DNA from 3 places in the Streptomyces sp. NPDC005803 genome. Region 1 is predicted to be linked to each of the others. Evidence: riboswitches for the same ligand, from Rfam matches in the RefSeq annotation. Region 1 holds a riboswitch; each other region holds the start of a gene.
What was found. Region 1 has a riboswitch for S-adenosylmethionine ahead of ABZ454_RS12660 (hypothetical protein). Riboswitches for the same ligand answer to the same signal wherever they lie in the genome.

Region 1 (10,202 bases):
AGGCCGGCACACCGAGCAGTTCGATCCGGGCCAGCGGTCCGGCGTCGCGCAGCCGCGCCGTCTCACCGTCCAGGTCCTGGACCATCGGGTCGATGACGACGGTCCCGCCGTTCCGGGCTGCTGCCTGGGCGGCGGCATGAGGGCAGGTCACGAGAAGTCTCCTGTCGTACGAACGGGGGTGAACCGGACGGGGAGCGAGGTGGAGCCCCGCAGGAAGGCGGAGGGCCGCCGTACGAGGTCCCCGGCGGGGACGCCGAGCTGGAGATCGGGCAGCCGGTCGAGCAGCACCTCGATGCCGGTACGGGCGATGACCTCGGCGATCTCCTGGGCGGGGAACGGGCACCGGTACTCGCCATGACTGAACGCGAGGTGCGCGCCGTTACCGCCCTGCGTCGGTGCTCCGATGCCCGACACGCTCTGGCGGACCAGCGGATCGGTGTTGGCGGCGCCGAGCCCGAGCAGCAGCATGTCCCCCGCCCTGATGCGCTGTCCCCCGAGCTGGGTGTCGCGCACGGCCCAGCGACCGGAGAGGATCTGGGTGGGCGTGTCCTCCCAGAGCACCTCGTTCATGGCCTCGCCGATACTTCGCCGGCCGCCGGCCATGGAGTCGGCGAACTCGTCCTCGGTCAGCATCAGCCGCAGGGAGTTGCTGATCCAGTCGGCGGTGGTGAGGTGCCCGGCGGCCGTGATGGCCATCAGGTCGAGCATGTACTCCTCGTCGGTGAACGCCTCGGGGAAGGCGAGCATGCGGGAGGTCACGTCGTCCCCCGGCGCGGCCCGCTTCGCGGCCACCAGCCGGGCCATGTGCTCGCCGAATCGCAGGTGGGCGCTCTGCGCGTCCGGGCCGCCGTCAGCAAGATCCTTCAACACCCGGGCGATGTCGGCGCCTTCGTCGTCGGGGAACCCGACCAGGCGCGCGAGGACGAGCACGGGAAGGGGTTCGCAGAAGTCGGCGACGAGATCGGCCGTCCCCCGGCTGCACACATCGTCGATCAGGCGGTCGGCCAACTGCTCGCAGTCCCTGCGGATCTGATGCGGATCGGCGCCTTCGAGGGCCGGCCCGACCATGCGGGCATGCCGCAGGTGTTCCTCCCCCGCGCTGAAGTAGATGGACGGCAGGGGCCGTCCCACCATCGGCAGCAGCGGCCAGTCGTCGGGGATGTGCGGCCACTGGTTCCACAGCCCCACGTCGCGCGGGAACAGCGCACCGTCGCTGGTGACTTGGTGCAGTTCGCGGTACCCGATCACCAGCCAGGCGGGGAACCCGCCCGGAAGCTCCACGGGGACGACCGGCCCGTGGTCGCGCCGCATGGCGCGGTAGACGGCCTGGGGCTCGGTCTGGAATGCGGCCCCGCCGAGCGGCACGGCCCCGGCGTGCGCCGGACACCCGGGAGGCGGAGGAGGAGAGGCCGGCGCGGGCTCTGCGGAAGAAGGGCGCGTCATGAGTCCTGACTCCTGTGGCGACAGCTGCACGCGTCCCGATCATGCGATCAACGCAGCTTCACTATAAGGATTTTGTGTGACGCCGGAACGGTCAACGGCGATCAATCTCACACACCGTCCGGGCAACGCGAAGACATCTCAACACAATTAATGACCATAACGATCTACCGCCCCGGGAGCTCCGGGACGGCTGCGGCAGGGGACCGGCCGGCCCGGTCCCCTGCCGAAACCGTGCGGCCGACGCCCGCGCGGCGACCGGGCGGGACGGACGCATCAGGCCCGGGAGGAAAGGCCCCGACTCACGCGGCCCCGCCCTCGCAGAGCTCCCCGCCCTCCAACGCGACGTTGACCAGTCCCGCACCCCGCCCCGCGGTGCCCCCGATGCCGTCACCGTCGCCGTGCACCAGCTTCAGCGCGTGCCAGCGCGACAGCCAGTACACCCGCCCACGATGACCCGCGAGCGTCTCCCGCAGGGCCTCGGGGGTGTGTGTCCAGACGGCGGGCAGGTCGCTCGCGTAGTCGAAAGCGGGCCGCAGCCCGACCCATCCGTCGTCCCGGACGTCATCGGAGGTGAGCAGGATCTCGACGGCCTGCCCCGGTTCCTGGCGGCACTTCTTGGCGTGGATCCAGTGCACACGGTGGCCCGCGGCGTAGCGGGAGCAGCCGTCGCTCCGCACGGAGCCGTTGTCGGTGAGGTGACGCAGCATGGTGGGGTTCGCCTTCCGGGGTGAGGACCCCGAGTGCCCCGCACCGCGGTCCGCTGTTCCCCGCACCCTGCGCACGGGGCAGGTCGTCACCCGGAGCACCCGCAGCGGAGCGGGGTGCCGTCCAGCAAGCCGGGGCTGCGCACTGGAACTCATGACCCATACACGACTCTAACTCACCCGCACCGGCCGGCCCGACGGGCGGTCAGGAGCGTGCGCTCGCCCGTCCGCGGCGCCGCTCGCCCCCGGCCCGCCGCCGGACCGACGCGCACTCACCCGGTGACGAGCCCCGGGTCGCTCGAACCGGCCTGGCCGTTCTCCACGTGTCCGGCGAACCGGCGCAGGAAGGTGGCGTCCGCGTCGGAGACGACCGTGACGTCGTACCAGCGCTTGCTCCCGCGCAGGTCGAGCACGTGCTTCACGGTCGCCCCCGCACGGACCGCGAAGGTCTGCGCCCCTCCCCCGTAGCCGGCGGCACTGCGCACGGTCAGGCGCACGGTCGCGGGACCACCGTTGACGAACGTCAGCTGGAGCCCGCCGGAGGCAGCGTCATGGCGGGCCGTCACCTCGGGGCCCGCCGCCTTCCCGCCCGCCCGGAAGGTGCGCAGGAAGCCGTTGGGCCCGTGGACGGTGAGGTCGGTCACTCCCTTCGAATAGGCGGTGTTCCAGGTGTCCGCGAGGGACTTCCCGGCCTCGGTGGTGTAGGTCCAGGGCCCGTCGGTGCGGTTCGCGGAGGTCACCAGGAACTGCGCCCCGGCGGCGGCTCCGCCGCTGAAGGTGAGGCGGTACTTGCCGGTGGCCGTATCGGCGGCGCCGTCGACGAAGGGCGCGTAGCGCAGCGGCCGGGTGGGCCGGGCCCCCTTCTCCTGCTGGGGCACGCTGCCGGCGGCGGGCGGCGCGGGGACGTAGTCGGGGTGCCGGTCGCTGTCCGGCGGCTCGTACTCGTCGGTCGACGGCAGCGGCACCGCCGAGGTGTCCGTACGGCTGAAGTCGAAGGCGGAGGTGAGGTCGCCGCAGACGGCGCGCCGCCAGGGCGAGATGTTGGGCTCGCGCACACCGAAGCGCTGCTCCATGAACCGGATGACGGAGGTGTGGTCGAAGACCTCGGAGCACGCGAATCCGCCGGTGCTCCACGGGGAGACGACCAGCATGGGGACCCGCTGGCCGAGGCCGTACGGCCCGGCCGCGTACCGGATGTCACCGGGGAAGAAGTCGGCGGAGGTGTCGACGGTGGACAGCCCCTGCGCGGGCCCCGACGGGACGAAGGGCGGCACGACGTGGTCGAAGAAGCCGTCGTTCTCGTCGTAGGTGATGAAGAGGGCGGTCCGGCCCCAGACCTCGGGATCGGCGGTCAGCGCGTCGAGCACCTGCGAGATGTACCAGGCTCCGTAGTTCGCGGGCCAGTTGGGGTGCTCGCTGTAGGCCTCCGGGGAGACGACCCAGGACACCTTGGGCAGCGTCCCGGCCCGGACGTCGGCCTTCAGGTCGTCAAGGAGGCCGCCACCGTTCTTGATGTCGGTGCCGGTGCGCGCCTTGTCGTAGAGGGGGTCGCCGGGTGCGGCATTGCGATAACTGTTGAAGTACAGGAGCGAGTTGTCACCGTACGTACCCCGGTAGGCATCGCCGATCCACCCCCAGGACCCGGCGGCGTCGAGCCCGTCGCCGATGTCCTGGTAGACCTTCCACGAGACCCCGGCCTGCTCCAGCCGCTCGGGGTAGGTGGTCCATCCGTACCCCGCCTCGTCGTTGCCGAGCACGGGACCGCCGCCGGACCCGTCGTTCCCCGTGTGCCCGCTCCACAGGTAGTAGCGGTTCGGGTCCGTGCTCCCGATGAACGAGCAGTGGTACGCGTCGCAGACGGTGAACGCGTCGGCGAGGGCGTAGTGGAACGGAATGTCCTCGCGTGTGAGGTGCGCCATCGTCGTCGCCGTCTTGGCGGGCACCCACTGGTCGTACGCACCCTTGTTGAACGCCCGGTGGCCGCCGGCCCAGTCGTGGTTCAGGTCCCGGAGGAACTGCATGCCGAGATCGTCGGCGGGCGGACGGAACGGCAGCACCTCCTTGCCGAGCCCGTCCGTCTGGTGCCAGACCGGCTTCCCGCTGGGCAGCGTGACCGGTCGCGGATCACCGAAGCCGCGGACGCCCCTCATGGTGCCGAAGTAGTGGTCGAAGGAACGATTCTCCTGCATCAGGACGACGATGTGTTCGACGTCCTGGAGCGTGCCCGTACGACCCCGCGCGGGCAGGGAGGCGGCGCGGGCGATGCTGTTCGACAACGCGGTGTAGGCGGCCGTGCCTCCGGCGAGTTGGAGGAGGCGGCGACGGCTGAGTTCTGCCATGGGTGGGGGCCTCTGCGGGTGAGGGGGCGTGGGGGCGAAAGCGACTGGAGTGTTCCAGAATCGGACGGCCCCGCGGAAGACCCGTGCGGTGTGCACGTGGTGTCGGCCGGCGGAACAGTGGAGGACGGCGAGGGGCGGAGCAGGGCTCCTTCCGCCGGGGCCGCCGTGCCACGTCCGCACAGGCCGGCATCGGGGCGTTCTCAGGAGGGGTAGCCCCCGGGCGCTCTGGGGGGAAACCCCCACACCGGCTGGGGGGTAACCCCCAGGAAGATCGGGGAGAAACCGGGTCGTCCGGAGGACGCCGGGTCCGTAGGTTCAGGGGTGAGATAAACACACCGCTCCCCACCGCCTTCGGAGGCCCCCTCGTGACCGCCCCATCGCTCCAGCCGACGCGCACGCTTCACCCGCTTCTGGCGGCCTTCGTGCGCTTTGTGATCTGCGGCGGCGGGGTCGGGGTCGCCTCCAGTGGTGTCCTGGTGCTCCTCCACGGCCGGATGCCGCTGGCCGTCGCCAACGCTCTGGTCACGGTCGTGTCCACGGTGATCGCGACCGAGCTGCACAGCCGGGTCTCCTTCCGCAGCGGGCGCGGGGGGTGGGGCGTTCACCTTCAGTCCGGGCTGACCGTCGCCGTCAGCTACGCCTTCACGACCGGGGCGCTGCTCTGCCTGTACGCGATCCAGGCCGAGCCGTCGACGCTCGTCCAGCAGAGCGTCTACCTGTCCGCCTCGGCGCTCGCCGGTGCCGGGCGGTTCGCGCTGCTGCGGGTGGTCGTCTTCCGCGAGCGCGCGGCCGACGGGGTGCGTGAGGGGTCGCTCGGCAAGTCGTCCGTGGTCATGGCGGCCTGAGTACGACAGCTCACACGTCAGCGCGTGGCGCGTGAAGGTTGGTTATCCTGACCAGCGTTCCAGCTGATCACGGTGGGCCCCGTCGGCCACCGGCGCGGGCTGCGCGCCCGTCGAGGGGAGTGCACGTGCAGGGTCCAGCGGCGAGCCGGGGTTCGGTCAGGAAGGCCGAACAGGCCTGGAGCCAGGCGATGGCGCTGATGCAGCGCGGGGACACCGCGGGCGCCGGCATGCAGTTCACGCTCGCCACGACCCACGATCCCTCCGCCGCCGACGCGTGGCTGGGGCTGCACGCGACCGGTCAGCGGCAGGAGGAGGCGCTGGACGCCATGCTCCGGTGCTCCGGGACCTTCGGGGCGCTGCGCACCAAGTTCGGGCTGCCGCTGCGGTCCACGTTCCAGATCGGCCACTACGTCACCTTCCGGCTGGAGAACGCACGCGACCTGTGGCTGGCGGCCATGTCCTCGCTGCTGGACAAGAAGCGGGTCGACGAGGCGTGGGCCGGGCTGAGGACCGCGCAACTCGACTGTGACGAGACCAAGTTCGTCTGTACGCGCTACGCGTTCGTCAAGGAGGACTGGGCGCTCGTGCTGAGGTTCGCGACCGGTATCGGTGACGCGTTCCTGTACGACGAGGCGCAGTTGTACGTCGGGGCGGCCCTCTTCGCCCAGGGGGTCTACCACGAGGCGCTGAACGTCCTGGCGCCGCTGCCGCACAAGCTGGAGACCGGCAGCCGGTTCGACGCCGAGACCAAGTACTTCATGGGGCGGTCGCTGGAGGAACTGGGGCGGCACGAGGAGGCGTTGAAGCGGTATCAGTACGCCTTCCGGTGTGCGCCCGGCCTCTTCGACGTGGACACCCGCGCCCAGGCCCGGCCGGCGCCCGCCCCGGCCCCTCCCCAGCCCCCGGCCCCCACCGCTGAGGACCTGGTCCCGCCGAGGCCGCGGCAGCCCGAGCCGCCGGCACCGACCGTCCCGGCACCGACCGGGGCGCCGTCGTCCACGAGCGGCGCCGGCGGCGGGCAGGATCCGTCCGAAGGGCTGTCCGCCGACGCGCGGGCCCGGTTGCTCGCCGAGGCGCAGAAGTCGCTCGACAAAATGATCGGCCTCGAACCCGTGAAGCGCCAGGTACTCACGCTCATCGCCCAGTTGCGCATGGCTGCACTGCGTGAGGAGCAGGGGCTGCCGGGCGGCGCCCGGCCCCGGCACTTCGTCTTCGCGGGGCCGCCCGGCACGGGGAAGACGACGGTCGCCCGCATCATCGGCAAGGTCTTCGCCGGTCTGGGGCTGCTGAGTTCGGGGCACGTCATCGAGGCGCAGCGCGTCGACCTGGTCGGGCAGCACCTCGGGTCCACGGCCATCAAGACGAGCAAGGTCATCGATTCGGCGCTGAACGGGGTGCTGTTCATCGACGAGGCGTACGCACTGTCGAACAGCGGGTACAGCGGCGGCGACGCGTTCGGTGACGAGGCGTTGCAGGTGCTCCTGAAGCGGGCCGAGGACGACCGTGACCGGCTCGTCGTCGTCCTCGCCGGCTACCGCGACGAGATGGCCGGCCTGCTCGCCGCGAACCCCGGGCTCGTGTCCCGCTTCACCACGCGCGTCGACTTCCCCTCCTACTCCGCGCAGGAACTCGTCCGCATCGCCCGGTCCGTCCTGGCCGCCCAGGGCGACGAACCCGACGACGGGGCGGTCGAGGTCCTCGGGACGTTCTGCGCGGCGATCGTGGACGGCGGTATGGCCGACACCGTGGGCAACGCCCGGTTCGCGCGCGAGCTCTGTCAGAAGGCGTCCGCGCAACGGGATCTCCGGCTGTACGCCACGCACGGCGAAAGCACACCGACCCGTGCGGAGATGGTGACGGTGCTGGCCGAGGACGTGGTGGCGGCGCACCAGGAGCTCATGGAGTCCCACGGGAGCGGGAGCGGAGCGTAGGCGAAGGCCGCTCCTGCCTCACGGCGCCGTGAAGAAGGCCGGGAACCGCGGCCCCAGCCACGGCTTGCGGCCCCACGCGAGAACCCGTCCCCGGGCCATGGCGCCCACCGGCGAGCTGCGGCCGAGCGCCATCAGCAGGAACGTGACCGGCTCGATGGAGATCGTGCAGTCCGGGCGGTCCGGCAGCGCGTGGTCCACGGCCGCCGTGCCGTCGGTGAACGTCACTCCGAAGCGGCCGCCGCCCCACAGCCGTATCCCGTAGCGGGCGTTCAGCCCTGCCGTGGCGGCGGCGTCGGTCACCCGGGGCATGGCCACGACCATGAACGGGAGCGCCAGACGGACCCGGGCGGGGTCGACCATGTGCGGGCGCCTCAGCGCGCGGGCCAGGTCGTAGCCGTGGCCCAGCATGTGCGTCAGCAGGTAGGAGCCGAGCACCTCGCGGTTCATCGGACCGAGCGGCGTCATCAGGATCTCGTCCGCCGGGTGTGCGGTCATCGCGTCGAGACAGGCGGCTGCCTGCGCGACGATCATCGCTGCCAGCGGCTCCGCCGCGCGCTCACCGAATGCGGCGAGGGCCTCCTCGTTGGCGGCGGCGATGCCCTGCGGGGTGCCGTCGCCATGGGCTCGCGGGTGCCCGGCCGCCACGTGGGCCATCAGCGCGTTGGCCTGAGCCAGGTGCGCCGCCACCTCCCCCACCGTCCACGTCAGTCCCGGTACGGGAGCGCCGGTGTCGGGGGCCGCACGCAGCAGCTCCGCGATCTCCTCGGCCGTCGCACGGATCGCGCCGGCCAGTTGCTCGGGCAGGCGTTCGGGCAGCCTGCCCGGCAGCTTCTGACCCTGATCCGCCGCTGAGCCCATCCCGTGATCGCTCCCGTGAACACCGTGCCCGTCGCCCGGGCCCACCGCCCGCGCCTGCTCCTCACGGGTCGGACAAGCAGTCCCGCTACCCGCGGGTACAGAAGAGCAGTTCACCCGCCTCCCGGCAAGAGGCCGGCCCATGCACGTTCGAACCCCTTTACGATCGAGCGTGTGTGCGCAAACGTGATCATCGCCGAGGACGACGAGAAACAGGCGGAGCTCCTCCGCCGCTACCTCGAACGGGAGGGGCATGCCGTCACCGTCGTCGGCGACGGGCTCGCGGCCCTCGACGCGGTCCGGCACGGGGAGCCGGATCTGCTGGTCCTCGATGTGATGATGCCGAGGGCCGACGGTCTCGACGTGGTGCGCGTGCTGCGCGCCGAGTCCCGGGAGGTGCCGGTGCTGATGCTGACGGCCCGCACCACGGAGGACGATCTGCTGCTGGGCCTCGACCTCGGTGCGGACGACTACGTGACCAAGCCGTACAGCCCGCGCGAACTGATGGCCCGGGTACGCACGCTCCTGCGCCGCAACCGGCGCGGGTCGGGCGCCGCCGAGGCCGGCCCGGCGGACGCGGACGTCCTGACGGTGGGGACGCTCGTGGTCGATCCCACCCGGCACGTGGTGTCGGTCGACGGCGAGGCGGTGGAGTGCACTCCGGGTGAGTTCAGGATCCTCTCCGCCCTGGCGGCCGAGCCCGACCGGGTCTTCACCCGGCAGCAACTGCTCGCGGAGCTGCACGGCTTCGACCGGTACATCAGCAACCGCACGGTCGACGTGCACGTGATGAATTTGCGCAAGAAGATCGAGCCCGCACCGCGCCGGCCCGCCCGGCTGCTGACCGTCTTCGGCGTCGGCTACAAACTGACCGACCCGGCGAAGGCGGCGGCACGTGCGTCGTCGTAGCGAGGGGCGGCCCCGGGGGCGTACACGTGGTACGCCGCCGGAGTCCGGGCGGTCGGAGCCCGGCTCGGCGACGTCCAGGTCGAGGCCGGCGGAGCCCGGGGTGTCGCGGACGCGGCTGCCGCTGCGCAAGAGCCTGCTCGCCCGGCTGCTGGCCGTATCCGCCCTGGTGGCGGCGTGTTCGGTCGCCGCCACGGCCTGGCTCGCCGTCCAGACCACGTCCGGCGCGATCCTGCAGGAACAGGGGCAGAACCTCACCGCCGACGCCCGGATCTACCACAGCCTGCTCGGCTACGCGGCGGCGCATCCCACCTGGGAAGGTGTCGGGAAGACCGTCCGGGACCTGGCCGAGCAGTCCGGACGCCGCATCGCGCTGACCACCGAACAGCGTGCGCCGCTCGCCGATTCGGCCGCCCCGGAGACAGCCGCCGCGCTGCCGGCCCAGGCGTCGGCGATCGTGGACCCGCTGTCCGTGGACACCGCGCTGGCCGCGGAGAACGCGGGCCCGTCCGGCACCCCCGCGGACCGGGTCGATCCGCGCGCGGTCGGGCCGTTCCGGCTGCCGGCCGCGGAGCGTACGGCGTTGCGGCAGATCGCGGACCGGGGCGTGGCCTGCCTCAGCGAGGCCGGGATCGCCTCGGACGTCGTCCGCACGGCGAGCGGGCGCCCGGTGATCCAGGTGGTGGGCAACGACCCCGACCGGCTCCAGGGGACACGCTGCACCACCGACGCGCTCGACACCCCGACGGCCACCGAGAAGCGGGCCCTGAAGGCGCTCAACCAGCTGGCCGACGCCTGTCTGAAGCGCCAGGGCCGCGCGGGCGTGCACCTGCAGCTCGACCTGTCGTGGGGGCAGAGCGCGGAACCCATGCCCACGGCGGTCCCCACCATGCCGCCGAGCGAGGTGCCGAGCCCCGCACCCGCCAGGGCGCGGGATCTCGCGCCACGCCCCACCCCGAGCGCCACGCCGACCGCCATGCCGGGCACCGGCCCCGCGCCGGCCGTCGGCACCAGTGAGGACGACCGGGCCATCGCCTCATGCGTGGGCACGGCCCGTCGCGAACAGCTCAGCTCGTACGTCGCCTCGCCCGCCCTGCTGTTCATCAGCGACACCGGCGGCACCACCGTCCCCGGTTTCGACCTCTCCCCCGCGAACACCGCCAGGATCGCCGGTGCGGC
Region 2 (10,202 bases), on a different contig from region 1:
GGAGGTCCTTCACGTTGCTGATCTTCGAGTTCACGATCAGGATGTACGGGTCGTCCAGGGACGACTCCATGCGCTCCATGTCCGTGGCGAAGTACGCCGAGATGTAGCCCTTGTCGAAGCGCATACCCTCGGTGAGCTCCAGCTCCAGACCGAAGGTCTGGGACTCCTCGACGGTGATGACGCCTTCCTTGCCGACCTTGTCCATGGCCTCGGCGATGAGCTCGCCGATCTGGGTGTCGGCGGCGGAGATGGAGGCGGTCGAAGCGATCTGCTCCTTGGTCTCCACGTCCTTGGCCTGCTCCAGGAGGGCGGCGGAGACGGCCTCGACGGCCTTCTCGATGCCCCGCTTGAGAGCCATCGGGTTCGCACCCGCGGCCACGTTGCGCAGGCCCTCGCGGACGAGTGCCTGAGCGAGAACGGTGGCGGTGGTCGTACCGTCGCCGGCGACGTCGTCCGTCTTCTTGGCGACCTCCTTGACCAGCTCCGCACCGATCTTCTCGTACGGGTCCTCCAGCTCGATCTCCTTGGCGATGGAAACACCATCGTTGGTGATCGTGGGGGCGCCCCACTTCTTCTCGAGGACGACGTTGCGACCCTTGGGGCCAAGGGTGACCTTGACGGCGTCGGCGAGCTGGTTCATGCCGCGCTCGAGACCGCGCCGGGCCTCCTCGTCGAACGCGATGATCTTGGCCATGTGAAGTGGTCCTCCCGGACAGGGGTGGATTTCTCCGGACCGAGAGGCGCCCGCGACGGACGGCCTGCCTGCCTGGCGGTTCCTTGCTCCACCAGACCTGCGGGCCTCACCGGCCCGGTCCAAGTTCTGTCACTCTCACCTGGAGAGTGCTAAGCCCAATGATTAGCACTCGACCCCCGAGAGTGCAAGCGTCCCCCTCCGGAGTGTGGACAACCGCGGGAGCCGTCCGGGTGGCGCGGAACGCGCGGAGGGCCCGTACCCCAGGGGTACGGGCCCTCCGTGCGTGAGTAGTGTCGATGGCCGACCGCGTGGTGACGGGCTCAGCCGACGGCGAGCTTGACCATGTCCGCCTGCGGCCCCTTCTGGCCCTGCGAGATCTCGAATTCAACTCGCTGACCCTCTTCGAGGGTGCGGTACCCGTCCATCTGGATCGCACTGTAGTGGACGAAAACATCCGCACCACCGTCGACCGCGATGAAGCCGTACCCCTTCTCCGCGTTGAACCATTTGACGGTGCCCTGAGCCATGCCTAACTCCCCTATTACTGGCCCTTGCACAGGACCGCACTTCGCGGGCCCGGGTCAGAACTCACCCTCCGACAGGAGAGGGTGTGTGCGCCGGAACGCGTCGACCGCGGCTGAATGTATCTGCCCAACTGCCCTCTGCAACAGGTCAATCGGACGAGAATTCTGAGCAGCATCGATCGCCCGAATATGAGGAAGTCATGAGATTCCAGGGCAAGTCGGGCCAGGCAAAGGCGACTTATGGCGCAAGGAGCTCGGGTACTTTGGCTGCATCTTGTCGGGGCCGGGCGCATTCTCATATGCGGGCGGCACGGGCAGCGGAGGGGGCTTCCCACACTCTACCGCGCTCAACCATGCAGAATTGCCCCCTCCGCTTCTCTCGCAGAGGGGGCAATTCCGGTGACGCGGTGAAGTCGGGCCGGCGTGGCCCGGGGCTCAGCAGCCGCCGGCGACGGCCGGGATGATCGAGATGCCGGCGCCGTCCGGGGTGACCGCGTCCAGGCCGCCCTCGAAGCGCACGTCGTCGTCGTTGACGTACACGTTGACGAAGCGGCGCAGCTTGCCCTGGTCGTCCAGGACGCGGGCGGCGATCCCCGGGTGGTCCTTCTCCAGGGACTCGATGACCTGGGAGAGGGTCGCGCCCTCGGCCGGGACCTCGGCCTGGCCGCCCGTGTAGGTGCGGAGGATGGTGGGGATACGGACCTTGACGCTCATGGTGGGTGCCCTTCCTGAAGTCTCGGGTGGTCGAAGGCTTCTCAGCCGGTGGCGAGGCCTGCGGCGCGGAAGGCGTCCAGGCTCGGGCGGATCGTGGCGGTCGCCTGCGAGGTGGCGGCCACCGCGTCCAGCGTCTTGAGGCCGTCACCGGTGTTCAGGACGACGGTGGTGAGCGCCGGGTCGAGCACGCCGGCGTCGATCAGCTTCTTCGTCACGCCGACCGTCACGCCGCCCGCCGTCTCGGCGAAGATGCCCTCGGTGCGGGCCAGCAGCTTGATCGCGTCGACGATCTGCTCGTCGTCGACGTCCTCGACGGCGCCACCGGTGCGGCGGGCGATGTCCAGGACGTACGGGCCGTCGGCCGGGTTGCCGATCGCGAGGGACTTGGCGATCGTGTTCGGCTTCTGCGGCCGGACGACGTCGTGGCCGGCCTTGAAGGCGGCGGAGACCGGGGAGCAGCCCTCGGCCTGGGCGCCGAAGATCTTGTACGGCTTGTCCTCGACCAGGCCGAGCTTGATCAGCTCCTGGAGGCCCTTGTCGATCTTCGTGAGCTGCGAGCCGGACGCGATCGGGATGACGATCTGGTCGGGCAGCCGCCAGCCGAGCTGCTCGCAGATCTCGTAGGCGAGGGTCTTGGAGCCCTCGCCGTAGTACGGGCGCAGGTTGACGTTGACGAAGCCCCAGCCCTCGCCGAGCGGGTCGCCGATGAGTTCGGAGCAGAAGCGGTTGACGTCGTCGTAGTTGCCCTCGATGCCGATCAGTTCACCGCCGTACACCGCGGCCATGACGACCTTGCCCTGCTCCAGGTCGTGCGGGATGAACACGCAACTGCGCAGACCGGCACGGGCGGCGGCGGCGCCCACGGCGCCGGCCAGGTTGCCGGTGGAGGAGCAGGACAGGGTGGTGAATCCGAAGGCGCGGGCGGCCTCGACGGCGATCGCGACGACGCGGTCCTTGAAGGAGTGCGTCGGGTTGCCGGAGTCGTCCTTGACGTACAGACCGCCGGTGACGCCCAGCTCACGGGCGAGGTTGTCGGCCTTGACCAGCTTGGTGAAGCCGGGGTTGATGTTGGGCTTGTCCGCGACGTCGGAGGGGACCGGCAGCAGCGGCGCGTAACGCCAGATGTTGTCGGGTCCGGCCTCGATGCGCTTCTTCAGCTCGTCCGGGGAGCCGCTCGGAAGGTCGTACGCCACTTCGAGCGGCCCGAAACAGGACGCGCAGGCGAAAATGGGGCCGAGTGCGAATCGCTCCCCGCATTCGCGGCAGGAAAGCGCCGCGGCGGGTCCGAGGTCCACAGCAGATTCGGTGGGTGCGGCAACAGTCTCAACAGCCATGATGGCGAGGCCCTTTCTCCTCATCTTCCTCGCGACGCATTTCGTCACGAGACGGAATTGGCACCTTCCCCACCGGACCTCGCGGTCGGCGGGAGGGTTGCCGGGACTTCAACGGGCCGTTCCCTCAGTCCCTCTGGATGAGCGCTGTGGCACTGGACCATGGATCCAGGCGTTTATCGGCGGACGGACCCCGGCATGCGACGGCCATCTGCGTTGTTCAAGACTGTAACCGAAGCATCGGACGGTTGAGATAGTCGTCCGAACCGCGAGATGGATCACATACAGGGAGTATCGACCGTGCTGGAAGAGGTCGAACGCTGGCTGACCAGGCGTTCCTGGTCAGCCGCCGACCGTCCGCTGGAGCGGCTGCTGGAGGCCAGGAAGGACGCGCACGGACCGGCCGTGAGTGTCGTCCTGCCCGCGCTGAACGAGGCGGAGACGGTCGGGGACATCGTCACGACGATCCGGCGCGAGCTCATGGAGAAGGTCCAGCTGGTCGACGAGCTGGTGGTGATCGATTCCGGTTCCACGGACGCCACCGCGCAGGTCGCCCGCCGGGCGGGCGCCCGGGTGGTCCACCGGGACGACATCCTGCCCCGCGTCCCGGCCGTCCCCGGCAAGGGCGAGGTGCTCTGGCGGTCACTGCTGGTGACCGGCGGCGACATCGTCTGCTTCATCGACGCGGACCTGAAGGACTTCTCGGCCGACTTCGTCTCGGGCATCGTCGGCCCGCTGCTGACCGACCCCTCGGTGCAGTTCGTCAAGGCGATGTACGACCGCCCGTTCGGCGACACCACGGGTCAGGGCGGCCGGGTCACCGAAATGGTGGCACGCCCGCTGCTCAATCTGCACTGGCCCCAGCTGGCCGGTTTCGTCCAGCCCCTGGGAGGCGAGTACGCCGTGCGCCGCTCGCTGCTGGAGCGGCTGCCGTTCCCGGTCGGTTACGGAGTGGAACTGGGGCTGCTGGTCGACGCCCTGCACACGGTCGGCCTGGACGCCCTCGCCCAGGTCGACGTCGGCGTCAGGAAACACCGCCACCAGGACGGCCAGGCGCTCGGCCGGATGGCGGCCGCCATCTACCGGACCGCCCAACTCCGCCTCTCCCGGGGGCATCTGGTCCGCCCGTCGCTGACCCAGTTCGAGCGCGGCGAGCACGGTTTCGTCCCGCACACGTACCCGGTGGACACCGAGGAGCGGCCGCCGATGCGGGAGATCGAGGAGTACGTTTCCCGCCGCGCCGCGTGACGTGGCCTGACTTCGCACGTTTGGGCGGTTCGTGATCGGGCTAGATTCCGCAACATGGTCTCCGCGCACGCCCCCCAGCCCGCTGCCCAGGTACTCGTCGCGTCCAACCGCGGCCCCGTCTCGTACGCGCTGCGCGAGGACGGTTCCCTCGACGCCAAGCGCGGCGGGGGCGGACTCGTCTCCGGCCTGAGCGCCGTCGACGACAAGATGTGGGTGTGCGCCGCCCTCGGGGACGGCGACCGGGAGGCGGTGCGGCGCGGGGTCGGCGAGCCGGGCGTCCGGATGCTCGACATCGACGCGGACGTGCACGCCGACGCGTACAACGGCATCGCCAACTCGGTGCTCTGGTTCGTCCACCACCTGCTCTACCAGACCCCCGTCGAGCCGGTCTTCGACGCGGAGTTCCGCCGGCAGTGGGCCTCCTTCGAGACGTACAACCGGGCCTTCGCCCAAGCGCTCGCCGAGGAGGCGGGCGAGGGCGCGGCGGTCCTCGTGCAGGACTACCACCTGGCACTGGTGCCCGGCATGCTCCGCGAGCTCCGCCCCGACCTCAGGATCGGCCACTTCTCGCACACCCCGTGGGCGCCGGTCGACTACTTCCGGCTGCTGCCCGACGACATCGCCGCACAGTTGCTGCACGGCATCCTCGGCGCCGACCGGGCGGCCTTCCTGACCCGCCGCTGGGCGGACGCGTTCATCGGCTGCTGCGCGGAGATCCTCGGCGGCACCGGCCGCACCCGGATCGGCGTGCACGGCCTCGGCGCCGACGCGGACTTCCTGCGCCGCCGCGCCCACGAGGCGGACGTGGACGACCGGATGGCGGCACTGCGCGAGCAGGTCGGCCCCGGCCGGAAGACGATCGTGCGGGTGGACCGTACGGAACTGTCCAAGAACATCGTCCGCGGCCTGCACGCCTACCGCGCCCTGCTCGACGAACGGCCGGAGTGGCGCGGGCGCGTCGTCCACATCGCGTTCGCCTACCCCTCGCGGCAGGACCTGGCGGTCTACCGGGAGTACACCGCCGAGGTGCAGCGCGTCGCCGACCGGATCAACGAGGTGTACGGGACGGCGGACTGGAACCCGGTCGTGCTGCACGTCAAGGACGACTTCGCCCGCTCGCTCGCGGCGTACCGGCTGGCGGACGTGGCGCTCGTCAACCCGATCCGGGACGGGATGAACCTGGTCGCCAAGGAGGTGCCCGTCGTCTCCGACCACGGCTGCGCGCTGGTGCTGTCGCGGGAGGCGGGGGCGTACGAGGAGCTGGGCACGGACGCGGTCACGGTGAACCCGTACGACGTGTCCGCCACCGCCGAGGCCCTCCACGAGGCCCTGACGATGGCGGACGACGAGCGGGCGGCCCGCACGAAGCGGCTGGCCGCGGCGGCCACCGCGCTGCCGCCGCAGCAGTGGTTCCTGGACCAGCTAGAGGCGCTGCGCCAGGGCTGACAGGAACTCCACGACGGCCCCCGGCCCGGCCAGTGGCAGGTCGGCGCGCTCCGCCAGCTCGGGGACCTCCACGCCGCTGCAGACCAGCAGGCCGGGGGTGCCGTCGGGGCCTTCGGTGCGGAGCTTGTCGACGGCGGCGTACGCGGCGAGGTCGCCCAGGTCGTCACCGGCGTAGAGCACGGAGCCGGCGTCGCTCTCCCGGACGTACCGGGTGAGGGCCACGCCCTTGTCCATGCCGGACGGGCGCAGCTCCAGGACCATGCGGCCGGGTTCGACGATCAGGCCGTGCCGGGCGGCGAGCTCGCCGAGGGGCCCGCGCAGGGCTTCGAAGGCGGCCTGCGGGTCGGCGGCGCGGCGGGTGTGGACGGCGAGCGCCTGGCCCTTCTCCTCGATCCAGGTGCCGTGCCAGGAGTCGAAGCGGTCGAGCACGCCGGGGAGTTCTGCCCGCACGGCGGCGACACCGGGGTGCGGGGCGGGGGCGCGGACGGTGCCGGAGACGGCGTCCCAGCGCTCGGCGCCGTAGTGGCCGAGGACGATGAGCCGCTCCAGTCCCGGGACCCCGGCGAAGCCGCCGTAGCGGACCGCGACGCCGGCCGGGCGGCCGGTGATCACGGCGATCGAGGCGACCTTGGGGGCGAGTGCGGCCAGTGCCTCGACGGCGCCGGGGTGGGCACGGGCCTGTTCGGGGTCCGGGACGATGTCGGCGAGCGTTCCGTCGAAGTCGAGGGCGATGACGGCGCGGTCGGGCCGGGCGAGGAGTGCGGCGAGGCCCTCCTGGCCGGCGGGGGTGACCGGGTCCGGCAGGGGCGGGGTGTGCGGGTTGCTGCCCATGGGGCGAGCCTATCGGCGGTGGGCCCGGCGGGGCACCCGCACCCGGGGGTGGCCGGGCCCCCGCGCCCGCCCCCGCCCGTCACCGGCGTCCGGCGCGGGGCCCGGAGCGGGGCCCGGAGCGGGGCCCGGAGCGGGGCCCGGAGCGGGGCCCCGAGCGGCGTCCGGCGCGGGGCCCGGAGCGGCGTCCGGCGCGGGGCCCGGAGCGGCGTCCGGCGCGGGGCCCGGAGCGGCGTCCGGCGCGGGGCCCGGAGCGGCGTCCGGCCCCGGGTCCCCGCTCGTCACCGGCGTCCGCGCCTGGCCTCGCGTACGCGCCGCAGGCGGTTGACCGTCACCGGGTCCGCCTCCAGTGCGCGGCGGTCGTCGAGCAGCGCGTTCAGCAGCTGGTAGTAGCGGGTCGGGGAGATGCCGAGCTGTTCCCGGATCGCCCGTTCCTTCGCCCCAGGACCCGACCACGACTGCCGCTCGACCGCCAGGACGGCGCGGTCCCGGTCGGAGAGTTCGGCCTCGGGGGCGGGCTCGGCGGGGCCGTTCGGGGGGAGGGCGGTCATATCAGCCAATATATGGCGCGGTCGCGGGCCGCTACTCCGCGCTCTCCGCCGCCGTGGCCTCCTGCGCGATGTGCTGCAGCACGCTCTCGGGGTTCGCGCCCGGCTCGACCGCCTTGCCGATGTTCTGCTTGATCGACTCGCTGACGGCGGCCCAGGACGTCTTGCCGACCGGGTAGAACTCCGCGTTGGGCAGCGCGGCCAGGAACTTCCGCAGCGGCTTGAACTTCGGATCGGTCTCCATCGCCGCCGACGCGCTGTCGGTGACCGGCAGCAGGTCGTACTTGTCGGCGAACTCGATCACGTTCTTGTCGCTGAACATGAAGTCGAAGAACTTGCCCATCTCGACCCGGTGGCCGTTCTGCTTGAACCCCATGATCCAGTCGGCGACGCCCATCGTGCCCTCGACGGGCCCGTCCGTGCCGGGCAGCTGGACCATGCCGACGTCCACGCCCTGCTTCTTGGCCTCCTCCATCAGGGTCGGATGCCCGTTGAGCATGCCGACGTCGCCCTTGGTGAACGCCTCGAAGGCCTTGGCCCGGTCGAGCTTGCCGGGGGCGACGGGGCCGACGAGGCCCTTGTCGACGAGGTGCGACTTCAGCCAGTCGAAGGTGTTGACGTTCTCGGACGAGTCGATGTCGTACGAGCCGACGTCGTCCGTGTAGCCACCGCCGCCGCTGAGCAGCCACATCATGGTCTCGGCCTGGGACTCCTCCTGCCCCAGCGGCAGCGCGAACGGGTACTTCACCCCGCGCTGCTTGAGCGCGGCGGCGTCGTCGGCTATGTCGTCCCAGGTCCGCGGGGCCTTGAGGCCCGCCTTGGAGAAGAGGCCCTTGTTGTAGAAGAGCAGCCGGGTGCTGGCCACGAACGGCAGCCCGTACTGGATGCGGCTGTACCGGCCGGCGTCGGCGAGCACCGGCAGGAAGTTGGACTGGGTGGGGATGCTGAGCATCTGGTCGGCGGAGTAGAGCTTGCCGGCCTTGGCGTAGTCCGCGTACGCGCCGATCTGCGCGATGTCCGGGGCCTTGCCGTCCTTCACCATCTCGGCGACCTCGCGGTCGATGTCCGTCCACGGGAGGACGGTCACGTCCACCTTGATGCCGGGCTGGGACGCCTCGAAGCTGCGGGCGACCCCGTCCCAGTACGTCTGCGACTTGTCGGCCTCGCCGGTGCCGTAGTCGGCCGCCACCAGTTTCAGCGTGACGTCGCCCGAGCCGCTGTCGGCGCCGCACCCCGTCAGCACGGCCGTCATCCCCAGTGCGGCGACAGCCGCCGTCAGTCCCAAGTAGCGCCGCTGCACAGCCCAGTCCGTCCTCGTCTATTGCGCATCCGCGTCACCCACGTCGGCGTGGGGCCCTCCGGATGAGCTGCGATTTTGCACCACCCCTGGCACAGAGGTCTACACCAGGAGGGTTTCGCTTCCGCAACACAGCAGCATTGCACGGGACGCGGAGCGACTGCTAAGGAGGTCTCGGCCTGGCAGCGCCAGGCCCGCTCCCTCCGTCGATCCAGACGTTCCGTGTCCGTACGCCTCCGGTGCCGCCGCACCGCCCCGGCCCACCGCCCAGCCACAAGGAGCCGTCCAGCATGTCCCGTACCGCATCAGAAATCGCCACCCAGCCCAGCTGCTGGCGCCGTGCCGCTCAGGCGGGCGCGGCCTTCGACGGGCTGCCGCGTCCGGGCGAGCGGGTCGCCGTGACCGGGTGCGGCACCTCCTGGTTCATGGCCCTCACGTACGCCGCGCTGCGGGAGGCGGCGGGCCAGGGCGAGACGGACGCGTACGCCTCGTCGGAGTTCCCCGTGGGGCGGGCGTACGACCGGGTGGTGGCGATCACCCGCTCCGGCACGACGAGCGAGGTGCTGGCCCTCCTGGGAGGCCTGCGCGGCACGGTGCCCACCGTCGCCCTGACCGCCGACCCGAAGACGCCGGTCATGGAGGCCGCCGACACGGTGGCCGTCCTGGACTGGGCGGACGAGGAGTCGGTCGTCCAGACCCGGTTCGCCACCACCGCGCTCGCCTTCCTGAGGGCCGGCCTGGAGGCGGCGGGCCCCCTGCCGGCCCGGGTGAAGACGGTCGCCGAGGCCGCCGTCGACGCGGAGCTGGCGGTGACCGAGCCGCTGGACGAGACGGTGGTCGCGGCCGAGCAGTGGACGTTCCTGGGACGGGGCTGGACCTACGGCCTCGCGCTGGAGGCCGGGCTGAAGATGCGTGAGGCGGCGGGCGCCTGGACCGAGTCGTACCCCGCGATGGAGTACCGGCACGGCCCCATCGCGATCACCGGGCCGAACCGCGTGGCCTGGGTCTTCGGCGCACTGCCCGAGGGGCTGGCCGGCGAGGTCGCGGCGGTCGGCGGGACGCTCGTCGCCCACCGGTCCGCGGACCCGATGGCCGACCTGATCCGGGCGCAGCGGCTCGCGGTGGTCCTCGCGGAGTCGAAGGGGTACGACCCGGACCATCCGCGCAACCTGTCGCGCAGCGTGATCCTCCCGGAGTAGGTGCGGCGCGAGGGGCGGCCGGCGAGCGGCCCGCGCCCGTCGCCGGCGGGTCACCGCGTTCATTTTGTATGGATGCTCAACAAACAGCGATAGTGGACTAGACCTTTTCGGTCCGCCGGGCGAAACTGTTTCCCGTGAAACACGTCATCGCCCTCGATGTGGGCGGCACCGGAATGAAGGCCGCACTGGTCGGGGCCGACGGCGCCCTGCTGTACGAGGCGCGGCGCGCGACCGGCAGACAGCGGGGGCCCGACGCCGTCGTGGAGTCGGTCCTCGCCTTCGCGGCGGATCTGCGCGCGTACGGCGAGGAGCACTTCGGCGAGAGCGCCGTCGCGGCCGGAGTCGCGGTGCCCGGCATCGTCGACGCCGAGAA
Region 3 (10,202 bases), on a different contig from region 1:
GGACAGCCTGCTGCGCAGCAGGGCGGCCAGGGCGTCCGCGAACTCGACCGGCTCGACCGGAAGCGTCACCGCGGCGTCCGCGCGGCTCCACGTGGCCAGCCAGGCGTCCTGGGGGCGGCCCATCAGCAGCAGCACCGGCGGGCAGCGGAAGATCTCGTCCTTGATCTGCCGGCAGACACCCATGCCGCCCGCGGGCGCCGTCTCGCCGTCCAACACGCAGACGTCGACGCCCCCGTGGTCCAGCGCGTCCAGGACGGCGGGCAGGGTGGCGCACTCCAGGAACTCCACCTGCGGCACGTCCGCCGCAGGCCTGCGCCCGGCCGCCAGCCTCACCTGCTCACGGGTGTGCGCGTTGTCGCTGTAGACCAGGACCGTGGCGGTCGGCTGCATTGTTCCTCCGTGACATCTGTGTCTTCGGGGCTGTCGGGGCATGAACCGATGCGCGGATCGTACTCCGCCCGACAGCCTGTCAGCACCGCCCGGGACGCCCGATCCTTGGGCCGTTCGGGGAGGACACACCCCTCTGACACACCGAACGGCACCCCCCGGAGTGAGGGCGGGATAAGCGACCGACATAATGTCGGTCGTGGCGACAGCAACGACAGTAGAAACCGGGCACGCGCACCCGTCGGTCAATCGGCCGAACCTCACCAGCGTCGGAACCATCATCTGGTTGAGTTCCGAGCTGATGTTCTTCGCGGCCCTCTTCGCGATGTACTTCACCCTGCGATCGGTGACCGGACCGGAGCACTGGAAGGAAATGGCGTCAGCCCTGAACTTCCCGTTCTCGGCGACGAACACCACCATCCTGGTGCTCTCCTCACTCACCTGCCAGCTCGGCGTCTTCGCCGCGGAGCGGGGCGATGTGAAGAAGCTCCGTGCCTGGTTCGTGATCACTTTCGTGATGGGTTCGATCTTCATCGGAGGCCAGGTCTTCGAGTACACGGAGCTGGTGAAGAAGGACGGCCTCTCGCTGTCCTCGGATCCGTACGGCTCGGTGTTCTACCTGACCACCGGCTTCCACGGTCTGCACGTGACAGGCGGTCTCATCGCCTTCCTGCTCGTTCTGGGCAGGACGTACGCGGCCAAGAGGTTCACCCATGAGCAGGCGACCGCTGCCATCGTCGTGTCCTATTACTGGCACTTCGTCGATGTCGTGTGGATCGGCCTGTTCGCCACGATCTACATGATCAAGTAACCGGGCTCGTACCCGACCCACATCATCGACGCAGAAGATCCTGACACCGGGGTAATCCGTGAAAAAGCTCTCCGCACGACGACGCCATCCGTTGGCGGCGGTCGTCGTACTACTCCTCGCGCTTGCGGCTACTGGGGGGCTGTACGCCGCGTTTGCGCCCGCGAGTAAGGCGCAGGCCGACGACACCGCCCAGTCCCTCGCCATCGACGAGGGCAAGAAGCTGTACTCCGTCGGTTGCGCCAGCTGCCACGGAACCGGCGGTCAGGGCTCCACCGACGGGCCGAGCCTGGCCGGCGTGGGCTCCGCCGCCGTCGACTTCCAGGTCGGTACCGGCCGTATGCCGGCCCAGCAGCCGGGCGCGCAGGTACCGAAGAAGAAGGTCATCTACACCCAGGCCGAGATCGACCAGCTCGCGGCGTACGTCGCGTCGCTCGGCGCCGGTCCGATCGTCCCGACCAAGAGCCAGGTCAGCCCCGAGGGCGCGGACGTCGCCAAGGGCGGCGACCTGTTCCGCACCAACTGCGCCCAGTGTCACAACTTCACGGGTGAGGGCGGTGCCCTGACGAACGGCAAGTACGCCCCCAGCCTCGAAGGCGTGGACCCGAAGCACATCTACGAGGCCATGCAGACCGGCCCGCAGAGCATGCCGTCCTTCCCCGACTCGACGATGCCCGAGCAGCAGAAGCGGGACATCATCGCGTACGTCAAGACCGTGAACGGCTCCGAGTCCGAGTCCCCCGGCGGCCTCAGCCTCGGCGGCCTGGGTCCGGTCAGCGAGGGCCTGTTCGGCTGGATCTTCGGACTGGGTGGTCTGATCGCAGTTGCCGTATGGGTCGCGGCCCACACCGCTAAGGCCAAGAAGTCATGAGTAGCCAAGAGATGCCAGAAGAGAACCTGCCCGCAGAGCAGGGCCCCGCGCACGACGCGGTAGACAAGGCGCACGATCCGTTCGCCGACCCGGGGCTGCCGGCCCACAAGCCGCGCATCCAGGACATCGACGAGCGGGCCGCCAACCGGTCCGAACGCGCGGTCGCGTTCATGTTCACGCTGTCCATGCTGGCGACGGTCGGCTTCATCGCCTCCTACGTCATCTTCCCGGTCGACAAGATCGTCTTCATCTTCCCGTTCGGTCATGTCAGCGCGCTCAACTTCTCCCTGGGTCTGACCCTGGGCCTGGCGCTCTTCCTGATCGGCGCGGGTGCCGTCCACTGGGCGCGCACCCTGATGTCCGACGTCGAGGTCGCCGACGAGCGGCACCCCATCGAAGCCGCGCCCGAGGTGAAGGCCAAGGTCCTCGCCGACTTCAAGGCCGGTGCCGAGGAGTCCGTGCTGGGACGGCGCAAGCTGATCCGCAACACCATGTTCGGCGCGCTGGCCCTGGTGCCGCTCTCCGGCGTCGTGCTGCTGCGTGACCTGGGTCCGCTGCCGGAGAAGAAGCTCCGCAACACCCTGTGGGCCAAGGGCAAGCAGCTGGTCAACATGAACACCATGGAGCCGCTGCGTCCCGAGGACGTCGTCGTCGGTTCGCTCACCTTCGCCATGCCCGAGGGCCTGGAGGAGGACGCGCACGACTTCCAGACGCAGATCGCCAAGGCCGCGCTGATGATCATCCGCATCGAGCCGGACAACATCAAGGACAAGCGCGAGCGCGAGTGGGCCCACGAGGGAATCGTGGCCTTCTCCAAGATCTGCACCCACGTCGGCTGCCCGATCAGCCTGTACGAGCAGCAGACGCACCACGTGCTCTGCCCGTGCCACCAGTCAACCTTCGACCTCTCCGACGGCGCCCGCGTCATCTTCGGTCCGGCCGGTCACGCCCTTCCGCAGCTGCGGATCGGTGTGAACAGCGAGGGCAACCTCGAGGCGCTCGGTGACTTCGAAGAGCCCGTCGGTCCTGCATTCTGGGAGCGCGGATGAGTACTGCGACCGACACGAACCGCAAGGCACCCGCAGGTGAGCGGGTCGCCGACTGGGCGGACGGGCGGCTGGGGATCTACTCCCTCGCCAAGTCCAACATGCGGAAGATCTTCCCGGACCACTGGTCCTTCATGCTCGGGGAGATCTGCCTCTACAGCTTCATCATCATCATCCTCACGGGTGTGTACCTGACGCTGTTCTTCCACCCGAGCATGAACGAGGTCGTCTACCACGGCCCGTACGAGCCCATGCAGGGCATCCGGATGTCCGAGGCCTACGCCTCGACGCTGGACATCAGCTTCGACGTCCGCGGTGGTCTGCTGGTCCGGCAGATCCACCACTGGGCAGCGGTGATCTTCCTCGCCGGCATGTTCGTGCACATGTTCCGGGTGTTCTTCACCGGTGCGTACCGCAAGCCGCGCGAGATCAACTGGCTCTTCGGCTTCCTGCTGTTCGTGCTCGGCATGTTCACCGGCTTCACCGGCTACTCGCTGCCCGACGACCTGCTGTCCGGTACGGGTGTGCGCTTCACCCAGGGCGCGATCCTGTCGATGCCCGTCGTCGGCACGTACATCTCGATGTTCCTGTTCGGCGGGGAGTTCCCCGGCGGCGACATCGTCGCCCGGTTCTACTCGATCCACATCCTGCTGCTGCCGGGCATCATGCTCGGGCTGCTGGTCGGCCACCTGATCCTGGTCTTCTACCACAAGCACACGCAGTTCGCGGGTCCCGGACGCACGAACAACAACGTCGTCGGCATGCCCCTGCTGCCGGTGTACATGGCCAAGGCCGGCGGCTTCTTCTTCCTGGTCTTCGGCTTCATCGCGATCATCGCGGCCATCGCCTCCATCAACCCGATCTGGGCGATCGGCCCGTACCGGCCCGACCAGGTGTCCACGGGCGCCCAGCCGGACTGGTACATGGGCTTCGCCGAAGGCTTCGTCCGTGTGATGCCGGGCTGGGAGATCAACCTCTGGGGCCACACGCTGGTCCTGGGCGTGCTCATCCCGCTGGTCCTGTTCGGCGTGATCCTCGCCGCGCTGGCGCTGTACCCGTTCATCGAGTCCTGGATCACCGGGGACAAGCGCGAACACCACATCCTGGACAAGCCGCGCAACGCCCCGACCCGCACGGCGCTCGGCGTCGCCTGGGTGACGATCTACTTCGTCATGCTCATCGGCGGCGGCAACGACATCTGGGCGACGCACTTCCACCTGTCGCTCAACGCGATCAGCTGGTTCGTCCGCATCGCCTTCTTCGTCGGACCCGTCCTGGCGTTCATCGTCACCCGGCGGATCTGCCTCGGCCTTCAGCGCCGCGACAAGGAGAAGGTGCTGCACGGACGCGAGTCCGGTCTCATCAAGCGCCTGCCGCACGGTGAGTTCGTCGAGGTCCACGAGCCGCTCGGGCCGGAGCAGCTGCACACGCTCACCGCGCACGAGCAGTACAAGCCGGTCGAGATCGGCCCGACGGTCGACGAGAACGGCGTCGAGCGCAAGGTGTCCCCGGTGCAGAAGCTGCGGGCCAGGCTCAGCAAGGCGTACTACGGCGAGAACAACCAGATCGCCAAGCCCACCGCCGAGGAGTACAAGGAGATCACCAGCGGCCACGGCCACCACTGATCACCTGAACTGATCGCCACAGCAGGAGCCCCGTCCATTCGATGGACGGGGCTCTTCGCTGTCCACGGAGGCTCGATAGGGTGGCCCCATCCCTTTATCGGCTGTGGACCCAGGAGCGGACCATGAACGTTGTGACCCCGGACGGCGGCGACAGCGTGGCGGCTCGTACCTGGCCCGGCGTGCTGACCCCCCTGCTGCGCGGCCAGGACCTGACCGCGGACGACACCGCCTGGGCGATGGACCGCATCATGAGCGGCGAGGCGACCGATGTGCAGATCGCCGGGTTCGCGGTGGCGCTGCGCGCCAAGGGCGAGACCGTCACGGAGGTCTCCGGCCTGGTCCGCGCGATGTACGAGCACGCCACGACCATCCACGTCCCCGGCCGCACGGTCGACATCGTGGGCACCGGCGGCGACATGGCCAAGACGGTCAACATCTCCACCATGTCGGCGATCGTCGTGGCGGGGACCGGCGCCAAGGTCGTCAAGCACGGCAACCGCGCCTCGTCGTCGGCCAGCGGCTCCTCCGACGTCCTCGGCAAGCTCGGTGTCAACCTGGAACTGTCCCCGCAGCGCGTCGTCGAGGTCGCCGAGGAGGCGGGCATCACCTTCTGCTTCGCCGTGAAGTTCCACCCCGCCCTGAGGTACGCGGCGAAGGCCCGGTCGGAGCTCGGCGCGCCGACCACGTTCAACATCCTCGGTCCGCTCACCAATCCGGCCAAGGTGCGTTCGCAGGCGATCGGTGTCGCCGATCTGCGGATGGCGCCCATCGTCGCGGGCGTCCTCGCCGAGCGCGGCAACTCCGCGCTGGTCTTCCGGGGCGACGACGGTCTGGACGAGCTGACCACCACCGCGACCTCCCGGGTCTGGATCGCGAGGAACGGGGCGGTGCGCGAGGAGGCCTTCGACCCGCGCGACGTGGGCCTCGACCTGGTGCCGGTGGACGCGCTGCGGGGGGCCGACGCCTCGTACAACGCCGATGTGGCCCGCCGGCTGCTGGCCGGGGAGACGGGCCCCGTCCGGGACGCCGTCCTGCTCAACTCGGCGGCGGCGCTCGTCGCGCTGGACCCGGGGGAGGGCACGCTCGCCGAGCAGCTCACCGCGGGCATCGCGAAGGCCGCCGAGTCCATCGACTCGGGCGCGGCAGGCCGGGCGCTGGAGAGATGGGTCGTGGCCAGCAACGCCTGAGCGGCTGCCGTACGGCCCTGACCGGTCGTCCGGCCGTCCCGGAGCGCACGGAACACGAGGCGGGGCGCAGTCCAGATCATGGACTGCGCCTTGCGCGTTCGCGCACGTATGGCAAGATGCTGCGCAGGTCATGAGTGACAGCGACTACGGCCCCGGCCCGCTGTCCGGCAACCCTCCGTCCGTGGCGGGGTGCCCCGGGTGAAGACCAGGCCGCAGGCAGCGAGGTCTGCGGCAAGCGCGGACCCCTCGACATCGTGAGATGTCCACCCGTGGGGTCCTGGTCCTCAGGGAGCCTCTTGTGAGCACGCGAATGCGATAGGGCTTTTCGGCCCTTCTCCGCACACCCTCTTCTTCCCTCCGTGCTGCCGCGTATCCGCAGGCACGCGGAATTCGCCTGCCTGTTACGGGAGTTCGTCATGTCTGTCCTCACTGCTGCCACCGACCAGTCGATTTGTTCCCCCCTGCCGGTTCTGGGCAAGGATGTAACGGTTCCGCTGGTCACCGGCGGTGAGGTCACGTACGCCGCGCTGGACTACGCCGCCAGCGCCCCGGCGCTGCAGCGGGTGTGGGACGACGTGGCCGCGTACGCGCCGTACTACGGCAGCGTCCACCGGGGTGCCGGCTACCTCTCGCAGCTCTCCACGGACCTCTTCGAGTCCAGCCGCGAGACCGTCGCGGAGTTCCTCGGCTGCCGTGCCGAGGACCAGGTGGTCTTCACCCGTTCGACCACCGACTCGCTCAACCTGCTCGCCGCCGCCCTGCCCGCCGACTGCCAGGTGTTCGTCTTCGAGACCGAGCACCACGCCTCGCTGCTGCCCTGGCGCGACGCCCGCGTGACGTACCTGAACGCCCCGCGCACCCCGGCCCAGGCCGTCCAGACGCTGGAGCGGGCGCTCGCCGACCGCGAGCCCTACGGGCCCGCGCTGGTCTGCGTCACCGGCGCCTCCAACGTCACCGGCGAGCTGTGGCCGGTCAAGGAGCTCGCCGCCGCCGCCCACGCCCACGGTGCCCGCATCGTGCTGGACGCCGCCCAGCTCGCCCCGCACCACCCCGTCGACATCGCCGCGCTGGACGTCGACTGGGTCGCCTTCTCCGGGCACAAGCTGTACGCGCCGTTCGGCTCGGGCGTCCTCGCCGGCCGCTCCGACTGGCTGCGCGAGGCCGAGCCCTACCTGGCCGGCGGCGGCGCCTCCCGCCAGGTGGCCCGGCGGGCCGACGGCGGGGTGGACGTCGAATGGCACACCACCGCCGCCCGTCACGAGGCCGGCTCGCCGAACGTGATCGGCGTCTACTCCATCGCCTCCGCCTGCAAGGCGCTGACCGAGGCCGGGTTCGACAGCCTCGTCGCCCGGGAACAGCGGCTCGTCGCCGCGGTCCGCGCCGGACTCGCCGAGGTCCCCGAGGTCAAGGTGCTCTCGCTGTTCGGCGACGACGCCCCGCGGGTGGGCGTCATCTCCTTCGTGGTCGAGGGCTGGAACAGCTCGCACTTCGCCGCGGCGCTCTCGGCCGAGTACGGCATCGGGGTCCGTGACGGACTCTTCTGCGCCCACCCGCTCGTGCGCACCCTGCTCGGCAGCGACCCGCAGGACGTCGGCGAGTGCGGCGCGCCCGAGGCGGAGCCGGGCCAGAAGTCCCTCAACGCGATCCGGGTCAGCTTCGGCGCCGGCACGCCGGACGAGCACATCGAGCGCTTCCTGGGGGCGGTCAAGGAGCTCGTCAGCGAGGGTGCCCAGTGGAAGTACCGCACCGAGGGCGGCCGTTGCGTCCCGGACCGGGGCGCGGCCACCCAGATCTGAGCCCCTCAGCCGGTTCGGCCGGGTACGGACCGCGGTCCGTACCCGGCCGGACGTGCTGAGCCGACTACGCGTCCAGGCCGATGGCGAAGGCCGCCTCCAGGTCGTGCTGCGAGTACGTACGGAACGCCACGTGGGTGTCGGTTCCCTCGACACCCGGGATCTTGCTGATCCGGCCGGGGATGACGTCGGCGAGGTCGTCGTGCCTGGACACCCGGACCATGGCGATCAGGTCGTACGTGCCGGTGACCGAGAAGACCTCGCTGACACTGTCCAGCGCGGCGATGGCCTCGGCGATCTCCGGAATCCGGTCCACGCTGGTTTTGATGAGCACGATCGCGGTGATCACGGCTGGCTTTCTCCCTCTGTGGCCGTGGCTGGAGACTTCACTCTAGTCTCACGCCGGTAGCGCCCCCAGGCGTACAGGAACCCGGTGGCGAAGCCGACCACGTGGGCGAGGTAGGCCACGCCGGGACCGCTGCCCGCCCCCTCGGCCGCCAGCCACTGCAGGACGAACCAGAACACCAGCACGATCCAGGCGGGAAAGCGCAGCGGCAGGAACAGCAGGAACGGGAACAGGCTGGTGACCCGGGCCCGGGGGAAGAGGTAGAGGAAGGCTCCCAGGACCGCCGAGATGGCCCCCGACGCGCCGACCAGCGTCTGGTCGGAGGCGGAGTGCGCGGCCGCGTAGGCGAGCAGGGCCAGATAGCCGCAGCCGAGGTAGAAGAGCGCGAATTCGATGTGGCCCATGCGTTCCTCGGCCATCGCCCCGAACACGTACAGGAACAGTATGTTGCCGAGCAGATGCAGCCAGCTGCCGTGCACGAACAGCGCGGTGAGCGGGGTGAGCACGGCGTGCGCCGAGCCGTCCCACAGTTCGCTCGGGATCACGCCCCACCGCTCGAAGTACCCGGCCTGGGCGGCGAGCAGGGTGTCCGCGGTGCCGTAGACCGGATTGAACCCCGAGAGCGGGCTGATCACGAAGACCACGCAGCACAGGGCGATGAGGGTGTACGTCACCGGCGGCCCGCCCGAGGTGGCCGCCCGTACGATTCTGCCGGCCGCAGCCCGCCGATCGATCATGAACAGAGCATGACGCAAGCGGAGGGAACGGGACAGAGTGCCTCGCCGTGCCGGTGGGAAGCGCCGAGGCCGTAGGGTTACGAGAGGACATCCGCAGTTCGACGGTGCACCGCGAGATCCTTGTCCGGCAGCTCACGCTCGAGATAAGAGGACACAACGATGACGACGGTTCCCCAGCCGACCGACGGGACCCGCTGGCGCTGCACGCTCTGCGGAAACCTGACGAGGTTCGACGTGACGCGTTCGTCCAAGGTCGTCGAGTACGTCCACCTCGACCTGGCCGGTGAGTCCAGCGTCGAGGAACGCGAGGTGGTCAGTGAGACCATCGAGTCGGTGCGCTGTCGTTGGTGCAACGCGGTGGACCAGATCGAACTAGTCGACAGGCCGGGTGCCGACTCCTGACGGGGCCGTGCGGACATAAAAATGAGGTGACGGATGGTGGAGCAGCCCGCTGGCGGCGCCACGTCGGCCGACGGGGCCGACGACGCCGTGGAGGCGCTCGACCGCCCGCTGCCCGAAGGTGTGCGGCGTCGGGTCGTCGCGCTGGTCTCGGACGCGTTCGGCGGCCTCACGGTCACCGAACTCCCGTCCCAGCTCCGACAGTACGCCCGCTTCACGCCGAGCCGGCGTGCCAAGTTCGCGGGGAACGCGATGGCGGCCGCGCTGGAGGGCGACGCGTCCTTCCGCCGGCGCATCGGTGAACGGCTGAAGGAGACCCAGCCGGAGCTGGCCGCCGCGCTGGTGGCGGGGTCCGCGCCCGCCGCCGCCGATCCCGTCGACGTGGCCGCCGCTGCCTACGTGCTGCGCCCGGCCGGCTGGGTCAAGCTGGTCGCCGCCGCCGGCGAGGAGGCCGAGCGGGCCGGCGCCGAGCGGGCCGACGAGGAGATCCGGCTCGAACTGGAACGGCTGCGCGAGGAACTCACCCGGGCCCGCGCCCACACGAAGAACGAGACCGAACGGCTCCGCGCCGAGCTGGACGCCGCCCGCAAGGAGGCCGACTCCCTCCAGCGCAAACTGCGCAGCGCGGCCAACGAGGTGAAGCGCGGCGAGGCGGCGCTGCGCCGCTACAAGGCCGAGAGCGATGCCCTGCGGGCCGAGACGGCCGCCCAGGTGTCCGCGGCCGAGAGCGAGACCCGCCGGCTGCGGACGCGGCTCAGCGAGGCGGAGGCGTCCGTGGAGGCGGGCCGCAGGGCCGCCAGGGAAGGACGCTCGGTCGAGGACATGCGGCTGCGGCTGCTGCTCGACACGGTGCTCGAAGCGGCCGGCGGGTTGCGACGCGAGCTGGCGCTGCCGCCCTCCTCGATGCGTCCCGCGGACAGCGTGGACGCCGTCGAGCCAGGACGCATGTCGCCCAAGGACATTGCCGCCAGGGCCCTTTCGGAGACCGACCCGGCGCTGCTCG

Region 2: linked by a shared signal. The riboswitch ahead of thrC (threonine synthase) and the one ahead of ABZ454_RS12660 (hypothetical protein) in region 1 are both predicted to bind S-adenosylmethionine.
Region 3: linked by a shared signal. The riboswitch ahead of ABZ454_RS08730 (aminotransferase class V-fold PLP-dependent enzyme) and the one ahead of ABZ454_RS12660 (hypothetical protein) in region 1 are both predicted to bind S-adenosylmethionine.

The regions. Positions count from the first base shown of each region.
Region 1 is NZ_JBEXXO010000007.1:147,341-157,542, reverse strand. It holds gene ABZ454_RS12670 (cytochrome P450) at 1-85, opposite strand, end outside; gene ABZ454_RS12665 (cytochrome P450) at 148-1,443, opposite strand; gene ABZ454_RS12660 (hypothetical protein) at 1,743-2,150, opposite strand; SAM riboswitch class IV at 2,198-2,307, opposite strand; gene ABZ454_RS12655 (phosphocholine-specific phospholipase C) at 2,420-4,486, opposite strand; gene ABZ454_RS12650 (hypothetical protein) at 4,852-5,331, shown strand; gene ABZ454_RS12645 (AAA family ATPase) at 5,457-7,262, shown strand; gene ABZ454_RS12640 (maleylpyruvate isomerase family mycothiol-dependent enzyme) at 7,281-8,120, opposite strand; gene ABZ454_RS12635 (response regulator transcription factor) at 8,292-9,026, shown strand; gene ABZ454_RS12630 (ATP-binding protein) at 9,127-10,202, shown strand, end outside.
Region 2 is NZ_JBEXXO010000016.1:43,960-54,161, forward strand. It holds gene groL (chaperonin GroEL) at 1-694, opposite strand, end outside; gene ABZ454_RS22580 (cold-shock protein) at 1,015-1,221, opposite strand; gene ABZ454_RS22585 (MoaD/ThiS family protein) at 1,654-1,932, opposite strand; gene thrC (threonine synthase) at 1,974-3,266, opposite strand; SAM riboswitch class I at 3,284-3,410, opposite strand; gene ABZ454_RS22595 (glucosyl-3-phosphoglycerate synthase) at 3,564-4,511, shown strand; gene ABZ454_RS22600 (trehalose-6-phosphate synthase) at 4,566-5,957, shown strand; gene otsB (trehalose-phosphatase) at 5,934-6,788, opposite strand; gene ABZ454_RS22610 (DUF3263 domain-containing protein) at 7,067-7,336, opposite strand; gene ABZ454_RS22615 (extracellular solute-binding protein) at 7,368-8,585, opposite strand; gene ABZ454_RS22620 (sugar isomerase) at 8,921-9,829, shown strand; gene ABZ454_RS22625 (ROK family protein) at 9,964-10,202, shown strand, end outside.
Region 3 is NZ_JBEXXO010000004.1:336,133-346,334, reverse strand. It holds gene ABZ454_RS08760 (hypothetical protein) at 1-390, opposite strand, end outside; gene ABZ454_RS08755 (heme-copper oxidase subunit III) at 578-1,198, shown strand; gene ABZ454_RS08750 (c-type cytochrome) at 1,257-2,066, shown strand; gene ABZ454_RS08745 (Rieske 2Fe-2S domain-containing protein) at 2,063-3,115, shown strand; gene ABZ454_RS08740 (ubiquinol-cytochrome c reductase cytochrome b subunit) at 3,112-4,737, shown strand; gene trpD (anthranilate phosphoribosyltransferase) at 4,860-5,924, shown strand; SAM riboswitch class IV at 6,051-6,168, shown strand; gene ABZ454_RS08730 (aminotransferase class V-fold PLP-dependent enzyme) at 6,341-7,720, shown strand; gene ABZ454_RS08725 (Lrp/AsnC ligand binding domain-containing protein) at 7,785-8,066, opposite strand; gene ABZ454_RS08720 (rhomboid family intramembrane serine protease) at 8,063-8,800, opposite strand; gene ABZ454_RS08715 (hypothetical protein) at 8,960-9,202, shown strand; gene ABZ454_RS08710 (NYN domain-containing protein) at 9,239-10,202, shown strand, end outside.